DNA from 2 places in the Peribacillus sp. S4 genome. Region 1 is predicted to be linked to the other one. Evidence: a T-box and tRNA genes for the amino acid it is inferred to sense, from the RefSeq annotation. Region 1 holds a T-box; the other holds one or more tRNA genes.

Region 1 (5,972 bases):
TCCCCAGCTGTGCTTCCCTGACTTTATACCCCAGCTTTTCATTCCGATCATCGATTTTCACTCTTATGCCTTGATTCTTCAGTGCATTTTGAACCTGTAAACAATAATCCAGATGAACTTGTGAGACTGGGATGATCTGTACTTGCACCGGGGCGAGCCATACCGGAAAAGCACCGGCAAAGTGTTCTATCAGGATTCCGAAAAAACGATCGATCGATCCAAAGATGGCACGATGAATGACCACCGGACGAACTTTTTCATTATTTTCATCGATGTAAGTCAGATCAAATTTGTCGGGCATTTGAAAATCAAGTTGGATTGTTGCACATTGGTGGCTTCGTTTTAATGCATCTTTAATATGAAAATCAATTTTCGGTCCATAAAATGCCCCGTCTCCTTCATTTACTTGATATTGTATCCCGATGCTTTCCAGAACATTTTTCAGGGCTGTTTCAGAAGCTTCCCAAAGGGAATCATCGCCCATTGAATCCTCCGGACGAGTCGAGAGCTCAACGGAATACTCGAATCCGAAAGTGCGATACACCTTATCGATCAGATGAAACACTTGTTTTATTTCACTTTCGATTTGATCCTGCCGTACATAGATGTGGGCATCATCCTGACAAAATGTACGGACACGCAGCATCCCGTTCAATGCACCGCTATATTCATGACGGTGGACTTGACCGAATTCGGCCATCCGGATGGGTAAATCCCTGTAAGAATAAAGACTGTTTTTGAAAATAAGCATATGACCCGGACAGTTCATTGGCTTCATCGCGAATTTTGTTTGATCCACCTCAGTGAAGTACATATTCTCGTGATAATGATCCCAGTGGCCCGACTGTTCCCATAACCGCTGGTTCATCATGAAAGGAGTCCGAACTTCGTCATAATCAGCTTCAGTCTGAAGCTCCCGCGAGAACTTCTCCAATTCATTTCTAACGATTTGTCCTTTCGGTAAATAAAATGGCATTCCAGGGGCTTCCTCCGAAAACATGAATAATTCCAACTGCTTCCCTAATTTACGGTGGTCGCGTTTGGCCGCTTCTTCAAGGAATTTAAAATGATCCTGTAAATCCTTATTCTTTCGAAAAGCCACGCCATACACCCTTTGGAGAACTTCATTTTGATTGTCTCCCCGCCAATAGGCACCAGATACACGAGTCAATCTGAATGATTTTACAAATGATGTGGATGGAAGGTGCGGCCCTCTGCAAAGATCGATGAATTCCCCCTGTTGATAGAGCGTTAATTTTTCACCATTGGGGATGTTCTTTGCTATATCCAACTTGAAAGACTCCCCTCTGCCCTCGAATAACTTCACAGCTTCTTCATAAGTCACTTCTATCCTTTTAATTTCCAGATTTTCACTTATGATATGTTCCATCTCTTTTTCAATGGCCTGCAGATCTTCTGAGCTCAAAGGATGATCTAACTTAAAATCATAGTAAAAACCGTCTTCCACGACTGGTCCCATCCCTAATTCCACATTTTTGTATAATCTTTTCACAGCCTGTGCCAAAACATGCGCAGATGTATGTCGCAATACGTGTAATCCTTCATCCGAATCGAGAGTCAAGATCGACAGTTCACCATCCTGAATAAGCTTGTGACTTAAATCAACCAATTGCTTATCCAGTTTTCCAGCTACTGCCTTTTTCCTTAAACTTGGGCTGATTGAGCCTGCCACACTTTCCACTGTGATCCCTTGCGGATACTCCTTTTGCTGCCCATCCGGGAATTGTACTTTAATCATTTTTTCATCCATCACATAAACACCCCTTTTTAATAATAAAAAAACGCACACATCCCTATGCAAGGGACGAGTGCGTTTACCCGTGGTTCCACCCAATTTCCCATAAGCAAAAAACACTCATGGCTCTGGAGCTTGTAACGCAGCTTAGACGATATCAGTTACTTTTTGTTCACCGATATAGCTCAAAGGCGGTAAATCAGTTTCCTAAGCCAGGAAGTTCGCAGCTGCCCTTCCCTCTCTGCAGGCCGTAAAAATGATTCATGTCCTTATCATCGCCATATTTTTATATAGAAAAAAACGCACTCATCCCTATGCAAGGGACGAGTGCGCTTACCCGTGGTTCCACCCAATTTCCCATAAGCATAAATCACTCATGGCTCTGGAGCTTATAACGCAGCTTAAACGATATCTGTTACTTTTGTTCACCGATATAGCTCAAAGGCGGTAAATCAGTTTCCTAAGCCAGGAAGTTCGCAGCTATCCTCCCCTCTCTGCAGACCGTAAAAATGATTCATGTCCTTATCATGGCAATAATTATAAAAAACGCACCCATCCCTATGTAAGGGACGAGTGCGTTTACCCGTGATTCCACCCAATTTCCCATAAGCAAAAAATACTCATGGCTCTGGAGCTGTAACGCAGCTTAGACGATATCAGTTACTCTTGTTCACCGATATAGCTCAAAGGCGGTAAATCAGTTTCCTAAGCCAGGAAGTTCGCAGCTGCCCTTCCCTCTCTGCAGACCGTAAAAATGATTCATGTCCTTATCAATGCTTCTAAAATTTTATATTGTTATATATATTACAATATATTCCCATAAGTGACAACCTTAATTTTTTTCATTTCATTACTGACACCAAATTGGTATAATTAGTAAAAAAGGAGTCTCTATGAAACGTTTAAGCAATTGGTCAATCGTATTTGCAGTGATTGGTATCCTTTCATTTTCCTGTTCCCTAGCTTTTTCAAAAGCCTCCGAGCTGCTTATGATTTCAGGATTCGGTGCGTTGCTAATTGGTTTGTTATGCAGCTTAGGGGCCATATATAAAAATGAAAGAGGAATGTCAAAATTTTTGGCTGTGGCTGCATTCTTTCTTTTAAGTTTCATTATCGTTTGGAATGAACCATTTCAAATTGTCAGGCTCTTGACCTGGATGAAAAATTAAATGAAAAAACCCGTTCACCATGACGGGTTTTTTTATTAATTCATTCTTCATCGGTTATCGTTCGGCTTGAATTCTTTATTCCTAGCCATAGCGTAAGTCCAGTGGCCCAGAGTATTAGTGCGCATCCAAGGCCGAGCAATGATAACGGTGCAAGGATTTGGTGCTCCCCAACCATGACGGTGTCTGGCACAATCAGCCATGTAATAAGCGCCAATAAACAGAGAAGCACACCTGTTGCATAATAAACCTTGATTTGGAAAAGTGACGCCAATGGTAAAAAATGAATCCCTACAATAATGGCGATGACTCCCGGTATAAGATCGGTCTGATTGATCAAGTTACAGATGGCAATGGCAATCCCAATCAGCAAACCTTCGGCAATGAAGACCATATTAAACAAAAATCCGATACGCTTAAGACGTCTTGCCCCATCATCTGAAACTTGATTGGACATTTTTTGTGAAGCATGTATTAATGAAATGCCAACGATAACCATGATGATTCCCACGAATATGGCTGCGAGTTCCACGTATGGAAACCCCCACCCCTGCAATCCCATTACACCAGTACCCGCCCACAGTGTTCCGAAGACCGCCATGAAAGTGACTCCAATTCCAGAACCGCGAAAAGCCTCTTTCATCATCAGTTTCCTTTCATCCACAGTATAATCGTACATAGAATAATATTGCACCACTTCCCCAATTATTCAGCTATAAAAAAATCATTTGAGATGAGATAATGGCCGTTTCGCAGATATATTCTGTTTTTCGCAGATATAATTCGATTTTCGTTGATATAATTCGATTTTCGTTGATATAATTCAATTTCCGCAAATATATTCCGTTTTTCGCAGATATAACTCGATTTCGATACAAATCTTCATAAAAAAACCTGAGTCTCCAAAGGGAAGCTCAGGTTTTTTCCATTGGTATCAAGCCACATCTGATTTATCGAATTGACAATCTTTTAATGCTATTAATTTGGTCTTGTGATAAATCTTGTATCCTAGCCAGACTCCCAGGAATATCGGTAATCCGATATAGGAGACGGCGACTCCATACCAGTCGATGCTGCCGCTTAGGAATGCTCCATAGTTCTGTCCTGCTATGACGAGTATGCACAGGGTGAATGAAAGAATCGGACCGAATGGAAACCATTTTGCTTTATATTTGAGTTCGTTCAGGTCACCACCCTGTGCAACATAGGCTCGTCTAAAGCGATAATGGCTTATGGCGATTCCAATCCAGGCGATGAAGCCAGTCAGCCCGGATGCATTCAATAGCCATGTAAATACATGGTCCCCGAAAATGGAGGTCAAGAAGGCGAATCCCCCAATTATGGATGTCATGATCAAGGCATTCATCGGGATCCCCCTGCGGTTGACTTTGGCCAGGAATTTGGGAGCTTGATGATCTTTTGCCATCGACCATAACATCCGCGTTGATGCATATAGCCCCGAGTTCCCGGCGGATAGTAAGGAGGTTAACACGACCGCATTCATGACGGATGCAGCGAATGCCAGCCCTGCCCGTTCAAAAACAAGCGTGAAAGGGCTTACAGAAATATTTTCGACATCTCCGTTCAACAAGCTTGGACTCGTATACGGTATTAAGAGACCAAGTATCAGGATGGCCCCGATGTAAAATAATAGGATGCGCCAAAATACTTGGCGGATTGCATTCGGAACATTTTTTTCGGGTTCTTCACTTTCCCCGGCAGCAATACCAACCAGTTCTGTGCCTTGAAAAGAAAATCCCGCGATTAGAAAGATTGAGATGATCGATAAAAATCCTCCCTTGAATGGTGCCTCATCCATGGTGAAGTTTTCAAATCCGATCACCTTTCCGCCAAAAATCCCCAATATGGTCAATAAACCAATAATGATGAAGCAAATGATGGCAATGACTTTTATTAGTGCAAACCAATATTCAGATTCACCATAGCTTTTAATGGATAGGGCGTTGAGGGTGAAGACGATTCCAAGAAATAAGGCACTCCAAATCAGGCTGGGTACATCAGGGAGCCAGAATTTCATGATGATGGCTGCTGCAGCTATTTCCACGGCAAGGGTGACTGCCCAGTTAAACCAGTAATTCCAGCCAAGTGCAAAGCCGAATGCGGGATCAACAAAGCGTGTGGCATAGGTGGAAAAGGATCCCGACACAGGCATATATGTCGCCATTTCCCCTAAGCTCGTCATCAGGAAATAAACCATGATCCCAATGCAGGCATAGGCAGCGAGGGCACCGCCGGGCCCTGCGCTCTGGATGGTTGCCCCGCTCGCCAGGAATAATCCGGTTCCTATTGAACCGCCAATGGCAATCATGGTCATATGTCTTGCTTTCAGTTGCCTTTTAACTGTCGGTTCTTCATTATCAATGGGATTCCTTTTAACTGTCGGTTCTTCATTATCAATGAGATTCATGTCCATAAGGTTCCTACCTCATTTTCTTTTAAAGTTAAAAGTTCAAGAATAAAAGAGTTTTTTAACAACCGCTTTGTCAAAGACTTAATCGTTCGCTTCACTTGCTGGGATGCCGTCCAGTTCAATTGCCATTTCCCGGTATAGTCTCTCTCTTCCCGGATTGGGTGACCCCATCCTGCTCAGTCTCCATTCCACACCATTGAATTAGAGTGAGCGCAATGATTTCGGCTGTGGAGAACACGTTGTCGAGCAGGATGTATTCATTTGGATAGTGGGCAACCTCGGTTACTCCCGGTCCGAAAACGATTGCTGGCGTTTCACCGACATGTGTCAGCAATCCCCCGTCCGTTCCCCAAGGGGAGGCTTCAATGACCGGGTCCTGTCCGGCAACCTGCCGATATTGATGAACAAGTGCATTCATCAGTTCATGCTCTACATCAATTGCCCCTGGAACCCAGCGTGCCCCGAACCATTCCAATACGGGCGGGTTTTCCTTGAACCATTGGTCCGCTTCCCCGAGTTGCAGCAACCAGGCCGCCATTTCGTCTTTCGCCTGCTCCATCGTTTCCTCCGGCGCAACACCCATCCTTCCTTCGACTTTCACAAGGTCGGGAACGGATGA
Region 2 (5,972 bases), 650 kb from region 1:
GACAACAGGTTGATATTCCTGTACCACCTATACATCGTTTGAACGATGGGGGGACGCAGAAGGATAGGGTAAGCGCGCTGTTGGATATGCGCGTCCAAGCAGTTAGGCCGGAAACGAGGCAAATCCCGTTTCCATTAAGGCGGAGCTGTGATGGCGAGGGAAATATAGTACCGAAGTTCCTGATTCCACGCTGCCAAGAAAAGCCTCTAGTGAGATGTAAGGTGCCCGTACCGCAAACCGACACAGGTAGGCGAGGAGAGAATCCTAAGGTGTGCGAGAGAACTCTCGTTAAGGAACTCGGCAAAATGACCCCGTAACTTCGGGAGAAGGGGTGCTTTTTAGGGTGAATAGCCCAGAAAAGCCGCAGTGAATAGGCCCAGGCGACTGTTTAGCAAAAACACAGGTCTCTGCGAAGCCGCAAGGCGAAGTATAGGGGCTGACACCTGCCCGGTGCTGGAAGGTTAAGGGGAGAGGTTAGCGCAAGCGAAGCTTTGAACCGAAGCCCCAGTAAACGGCGGCCGTAACTATAACGGTCCTAAGGTAGCGAAATTCCTTGTCGGGTAAGTTCCGACCCGCACGAAAGGTGTAACGATCTGGGCACTGTCTCAACGAGAGACTCGGTGAAATTATAGTACCTGTGAAGATGCAGGTTACCCGCGACAGGACGGAAAGACCCCGTGGAGCTTTACTGCAGCCTGATATTGAATTTTGGTACAGCTTGTACAGGATAGGTAGGAGCCTGAGAAGCCGGAGCGCCAGCTTCGGTGGAGGCGTTGGTGGGATACTACCCTGGCTGTATTGAAATTCTAACCCGCGCCCCTTATCGGGGTGGGAGACAGTGTCAGGTGGGCAGTTTGACTGGGGCGGTCGCCTCCTAAAGAGTAACGGAGGCGCCCAAAGGTTCCCTCAGAATGGTTGGAAATCATTCGTAGAGTGTAAAGGCACAAGGGAGCTTGACTGCGAGACCTACAAGTCGAGCAGGGACGAAAGTCGGGCTTAGTGATCCGGTGGTTCCGCATGGAAGGGCCATCGCTCAACGGATAAAAGCTACCCCGGGGATAACAGGCTTATCTCCCCCAAGAGTCCACATCGACGGGGAGGTTTGGCACCTCGATGTCGGCTCATCGCATCCTGGGGCTGTAGTCGGTCCCAAGGGTTGGGCTGTTCGCCCATTAAAGCGGTACGCGAGCTGGGTTCAGAACGTCGTGAGACAGTTCGGTCCCTATCCGTCGCGGGCGCAGGAAATTTGAGAGGAGCTGTCCTTAGTACGAGAGGACCGGGATGGACGCACCGCTGGTGTACCAGTTGTCTTGCCAAAGGCATAGCTGGGTAGCTACGTGCGGACGGGATAAGTGCTGAAAGCATCTAAGCATGAAGCCCCCCTCAAGATGAGATTTCCCATGGCGCAAGCTAGTAAGATCCCTGAAAGATGATCAGGTTGATAGGTCAGAGGTGGAAGCATGGTGACATGTGGAGCTGACTGATACTAATAGATCGAGGACTTAACCAACGCTTTTTAAAAAATGAAATACCTTCTTATTATCTAGTTTTGAAGGAATGAAAATTTCTTCTTGCATTTTCTCAAAAAGACGTTATAATAATATATGTCTTGAAAAAATGTTAACATTGTTTGGTGACGATAGCGAAGAGGTCACACCCGTTCCCATTCCGAACACGGCAGTTAAGCTCTTCAGCGCCGATGGTAGTTGGGGGTTTCCCCCTGTGAGAGTAGGACGTCGCCAAGCAGGTTTCATATGGAGGATTAGCTCAGCTGGGAGAGCATCTGCCTTACAAGCAGAGGGTCGGCGGTTCGATCCCGTCATCCTCCACCATTTTACACCTGCCGGTGTAGCTCAACTGGTAGAGCAACTGACTTGTAATCAGTAGGTTGGGGGTTCAAGTCCTCTTGCCGGCACCACTTTTTAAGATAGTACAAGCACGAGCCATTAGCTCAGTTGGTAGAGCATCTGACTTTTAATCAGAGGGTCGAAGGTTCGAATCCTTCATGGCTCACCATTTATATGCGGGTGTGGCGGAATTGGCAGACGCACCAGACTTAGGATCTGGCGCCGCAAGGCGTGGGGGTTCAAGTCCCTTCACCCGCATCTTTCATGCGGAAGTAGTTCAGTGGTAGAATACAACCTTGCCAAGGTTGGGGTCGCGGGTTCGAATCCCGTCTTCCGCTCCACTTTTCGTATGTGCCGGGGTGGCGGAACTGGCAGACGCACAGGACTTAAAATCCTGCGGTAGGTGACTACCGTACCGGTTCGATTCCGGTCCTCGGCACCATCATAATATGCGCCCGTAGCTCAATTGGATAGAGCATCTGACTACGAATCAGAAGGTTGTAGGTTCGACTCCCGCCGGGCGCACCATGTTTTTATTGCGGGAAGTAGCTCAGCTTGGTAGAGCACTTGGTTTGGGACCAAGGGGTCGCAGGTTCGAATCCTGTCTTCCCGACCACGTGATTTTTAATGAATGGGGCCTTAGCTCAGCTGGGAGAGCGCCTGCCTTGCACGCAGGAGGTCAGCGGTTCGATCCCGCTAGGCTCCACCATTTTTCAATCAGAAACTTATATTATATTGGCGGTGTAGCTCAGCTGGCTAGAGCGTACGGTTCATACCCGTGAGGTCGGGGGTTCGATCCCCTCCGCCGCTACCAATAAATATAAGGACCTTTAGCTCAGCTGGTTAGAGCAGACGGCTCATAACCGTCCGGTCGTAGGTTCGAGTCCTACAAGGTCCACCATATTCATTTTTTAAAAGCCGTGGAGGTATACCCAAGTTCGGCTGAAGGGATCGGTCTTGAAAACCGACAGGGGAGTCAAATCCCGCGGGGGTTCGAATCCCTCTACCTCCTCCATTTTTTCTAAAAGCAGCAAGTTGTTTTAAAACAACCTTACATAAAGGATGCGGACGAAACAATATTCACGAAAGCTTGATGCTAATCGTTTCATTATTACCGTCGCGGGGTGGAGCAGTCCGGTAGCTCGTCGGGCTCATAACCCGAAGGTCGCAGGTTCAAATCCTGTCCCCGCAATTATTAGGTCCCGTGGTGTAGCGGTTAACATGCCTGCCTGTCACGCAGGAGATCGCGGGTTCGATTCCCGTCGGGACCGCCATTATTTAAATTGAATACATATGTGGCTCAGTAGCTCAGTCGGTAGAGCAAAGGACTGAAAATCCTTGTGTCGGCGGTTCGATTCCGTCCTGAGCCACCATATCTTACAAAATTACGGCGATTGTGGCGAAGTGGTTAACGCACCTGATTGTGGTTCAGGCATTCGTGGGTTCGATTCCCATCAGTCGCCCCATTTCGCGGGTGTAGTTTAGTGGTAAAACCTCAGCCTTCCAAGCTGATGATGAGGGTTCGATTCCCTTCACCCGCTCCAAATATGGGCCTATAGCTCAGCTGGTTAGAGCGCACGCCTGATAAGCGTGAGGTCGATGGTTCGAGTCCATTTAGGCCCACCATATTCATATTGTTCCGCAGTAGCTCAGTGGTAGAGCATTCGGCTGTTAACCGAACGGTCGTAGGTTCGAGTCCTACCTGCGGAGCCATGGGGAAGTACTCAAGAGGCTGAAGAGGCGCCCCTGCTAAGGGTGTAGGTCGCGCGAGCGGCGCGAGGGTTCAAATCCCTCCTTCTCCGCCAGTTGGCCCGTTGGTCAAGCGGTTAAGACACCGCCCTTTCACGGCGGTAACACGGGTTCGAATCCCGTACGGGTCATAACAAAAAAGGAAGCATACATTCATGTATGCTTCTTTTTTTTATTTATTTTCCTTGATATAACCATCTTTTTGTTTATAGGGAATGTCTACAAGTTGGGATTCTATATTTTCTTCTTTCAGGGTATCTTCATATTCCTTTTGCTTTTTGTTCGGTATATCCACTCTCGTTTTTCCTTCGATATCATTTGCTGCAAATCCTTCATAGTCTTCAGGAAATCCATCCGTTTCATCCTCGTTTTTATAAAGATCATTGTAATTGTCATGATCACCGGTATAATCAGATGGCGTTTCTGATGTACCGAATTTGGCCACTTCACCAAAGCTATCTTCTTTAGCTGCCATTTCGATTCCATGACGATTTTCAAAATGATCACCCTTGGATGGAATCAGTATATCCTCTTCCACTGGCCTGTCTTGTGAAAGCGTTCGTTCTGGGGAATGCTCGACACAGTAGAGGGTGCTTGGGATCGCTTCAAGCCTCTCGATGGGGATTTCCTTATTGCAGGTTTTACAATGGCCATACGATCCTTCTTCCATGGCTTTCAAAGCTTCTTCTATTTTCTCCATTTCGGATTGTGCATGCTCATCGAGTGCTTGATTACGTTCCATCTCGAATAATTCGGTCCCTAGGTCTGCAGGATGATTATCATAGGATGATAATTCACCTACGGATTCCGTCTGGCTTTTATCCAGAACGGATTGTTCATCATTTTGAATTCTATTACATAGCTCATTTTTTTCCTGAAGCAGTTCTTTTTTAAATTTTTGCGTTTGTTGTTTCGTTGCCATATCCAATTCACTCCTTCTAAACTAAAGTCCAAATCTCTTTTTATATTGGTAAGGTGGTTGTATTATCTATTACCCGAATCGGAGTATAGGAAAACAATATGGAACGGAAGATAGAAAAAAGGACTGAGCGGATGGGCTCAGTCCCCGAAGACTATATAAGATAGCTGATGAATAATCCAATGGCCATGAGTAAGCCAAAGAAGGTGTTCGTTTGGGCAGTGGCTTTCATTGCCGGCACCATCGTGATCGGCTGTGTTTTACCTACGAAGCCTTTTATTGCGGCCATTGCCTTCGGTATGCTAAGGAAGGCAAGGAGAATCCAAGCCGTAACGCTTCCGGTAAGAACGAGCCCAACAAGCCATAGATAAGAGAAAGCGAACATGATTGCCATGAATGTCAGGGCGTTTTTCCTGCCCATCACGACTGGCATCGTTTTGCGGCCATGTGCCTTATCCCCATCATGATCCCGGAGGTTATTGGATAAGTTGATCAGCCCTACCAGTATCCCACTTGGAATGGCAATTAAGATGGCTGTTGAAGAAACATCACCGGTTTGAATGAAAAAGGCGATCAGGATTATCAAAAAGCCCATGAACAATCCAGAAAAAAGTTCCCCGAACGGTGTATATGAAATGGGCAGGGGACCGCCTGTATAAAGATAGCCGACAAGCATGCAAACGAGGCCTACTGCAGCTAGCCACCAAGACGATGCGGCACAGATATAGATTCCAATGATCAAGGCGATGGCATACATGCCAAGGGCCAAGTTCATGATTAGTCTGGGGGTCATCCCATGACGGACGATCCCGCCTCCGATGCCTACGGATTCCTCCGTATCCAGGCCTCTCTTGAAATCATAGTATTCATTGAATAAATTGGTTGCAGCTTGAATCAGGATACTTGCAACCATCATGGCAGCGAATAGTAACCAATTCACTCCATCTTCCAAAAGTGCAATCACAGTTCCAAGTAAGACTGGGACAAAAGCTGCGGTTAGTGTATGTGGACGAATTAACTCCCACCAAATCTTCCAGGTCCGTTTAAGGGGAAGTCCGTCGTATTCTGTTTGCATTATTTCTCTCCTCAAAATCATTATTGGTTCTCTCGAAATTATAACAAATATTGAAATGTTGCACAAAAGGTTATCCTAATAAATGCAGGAAAAGTGGGTATGGGTGTAATTGAAATTCATGGGTGATTCATTTCCAAAATCAAGGGTATTTCTCTACATTCGCTAAGATTCATATAATAAGGAAAAAAGCAGGGAAGAATCGTTCGGTAAAGGGGCGTTTTATTGACATGAGGTTCAAGGGAGGTGTATCTTTAAATAGGTTAAATAGCTTTTAAAATGTACATTTGGGGGGATTTTTTTGGCTATCTCAGAGGAAACTGAACAGTTTCAGGGACTGGCTTCAGCTATACAAAAGGCGAAGGACTTGAATGATCAAGTTCTA

What was found. The T-box of region 1 lies ahead of thrS (threonine--tRNA ligase). A T-box ahead of a tRNA ligase gene usually reads a tRNA of that ligase, here a tRNA-Thr.
Region 2: it encodes a tRNA-Thr, which carries the amino acid that the T-box ahead of thrS (threonine--tRNA ligase) is inferred to sense. The anticodon was not compared.

What each region holds. Positions count from the first base shown of each region.
Region 1 covers NZ_CP175708.1:4,346,432-4,352,403, forward strand. Annotated here, with positions in the region: gene thrS (threonine--tRNA ligase) at 1-1,759, opposite strand, end outside; T-box leader at 1,819-2,041, opposite strand; T-box leader at 2,073-2,294, opposite strand; gene ACJ9PY_RS20640 (hypothetical protein) at 2,650-2,925, shown strand; gene ACJ9PY_RS20645 (DUF7010 family protein) at 2,966-3,601, opposite strand; gene ACJ9PY_RS20650 (amino acid permease) at 3,857-5,350, opposite strand; gene ACJ9PY_RS20655 (peptidase) at 5,472-5,972, opposite strand, start outside.
Region 2 covers NZ_CP175708.1:5,001,428-5,007,399, reverse strand. Annotated here, with positions in the region: rRNA gene ACJ9PY_RS24020 (23S ribosomal RNA) at 1-1,510, shown strand, start outside; rRNA gene rrf (5S ribosomal RNA) at 1,630-1,745, shown strand; tRNA gene ACJ9PY_RS24010 (tRNA-Val) at 1,757-1,832, shown strand; tRNA gene ACJ9PY_RS24005 (tRNA-Thr) at 1,843-1,918, shown strand; tRNA gene ACJ9PY_RS24000 (tRNA-Lys) at 1,941-2,016, shown strand; tRNA gene ACJ9PY_RS23995 (tRNA-Leu) at 2,024-2,105, shown strand; tRNA gene ACJ9PY_RS23990 (tRNA-Gly) at 2,114-2,188, shown strand; tRNA gene ACJ9PY_RS23985 (tRNA-Leu) at 2,201-2,289, shown strand; tRNA gene ACJ9PY_RS23980 (tRNA-Arg) at 2,299-2,375, shown strand; tRNA gene ACJ9PY_RS23975 (tRNA-Pro) at 2,387-2,463, shown strand; tRNA gene ACJ9PY_RS23970 (tRNA-Ala) at 2,481-2,556, shown strand; tRNA gene ACJ9PY_RS23965 (tRNA-Met) at 2,585-2,661, shown strand; tRNA gene ACJ9PY_RS23960 (tRNA-Ile) at 2,672-2,748, shown strand; tRNA gene ACJ9PY_RS23955 (tRNA-Ser) at 2,770-2,862, shown strand; tRNA gene ACJ9PY_RS23950 (tRNA-Met) at 2,966-3,039, shown strand; tRNA gene ACJ9PY_RS23945 (tRNA-Asp) at 3,046-3,121, shown strand; tRNA gene ACJ9PY_RS23940 (tRNA-Phe) at 3,145-3,220, shown strand; tRNA gene ACJ9PY_RS23935 (tRNA-His) at 3,238-3,313, shown strand; tRNA gene ACJ9PY_RS23930 (tRNA-Gly) at 3,318-3,391, shown strand; tRNA gene ACJ9PY_RS23925 (tRNA-Ile) at 3,397-3,473, shown strand; tRNA gene ACJ9PY_RS23920 (tRNA-Asn) at 3,486-3,560, shown strand; tRNA gene ACJ9PY_RS23915 (tRNA-Ser) at 3,562-3,652, shown strand; tRNA gene ACJ9PY_RS23910 (tRNA-Glu) at 3,656-3,727, shown strand; gene ACJ9PY_RS23905 (TraR/DksA C4-type zinc finger protein) at 3,769-4,518, opposite strand; gene ACJ9PY_RS23900 (1,4-dihydroxy-2-naphthoate polyprenyltransferase) at 4,670-5,590, opposite strand; gene ACJ9PY_RS23895 (isochorismate synthase MenF) at 5,889-5,972, shown strand, end outside.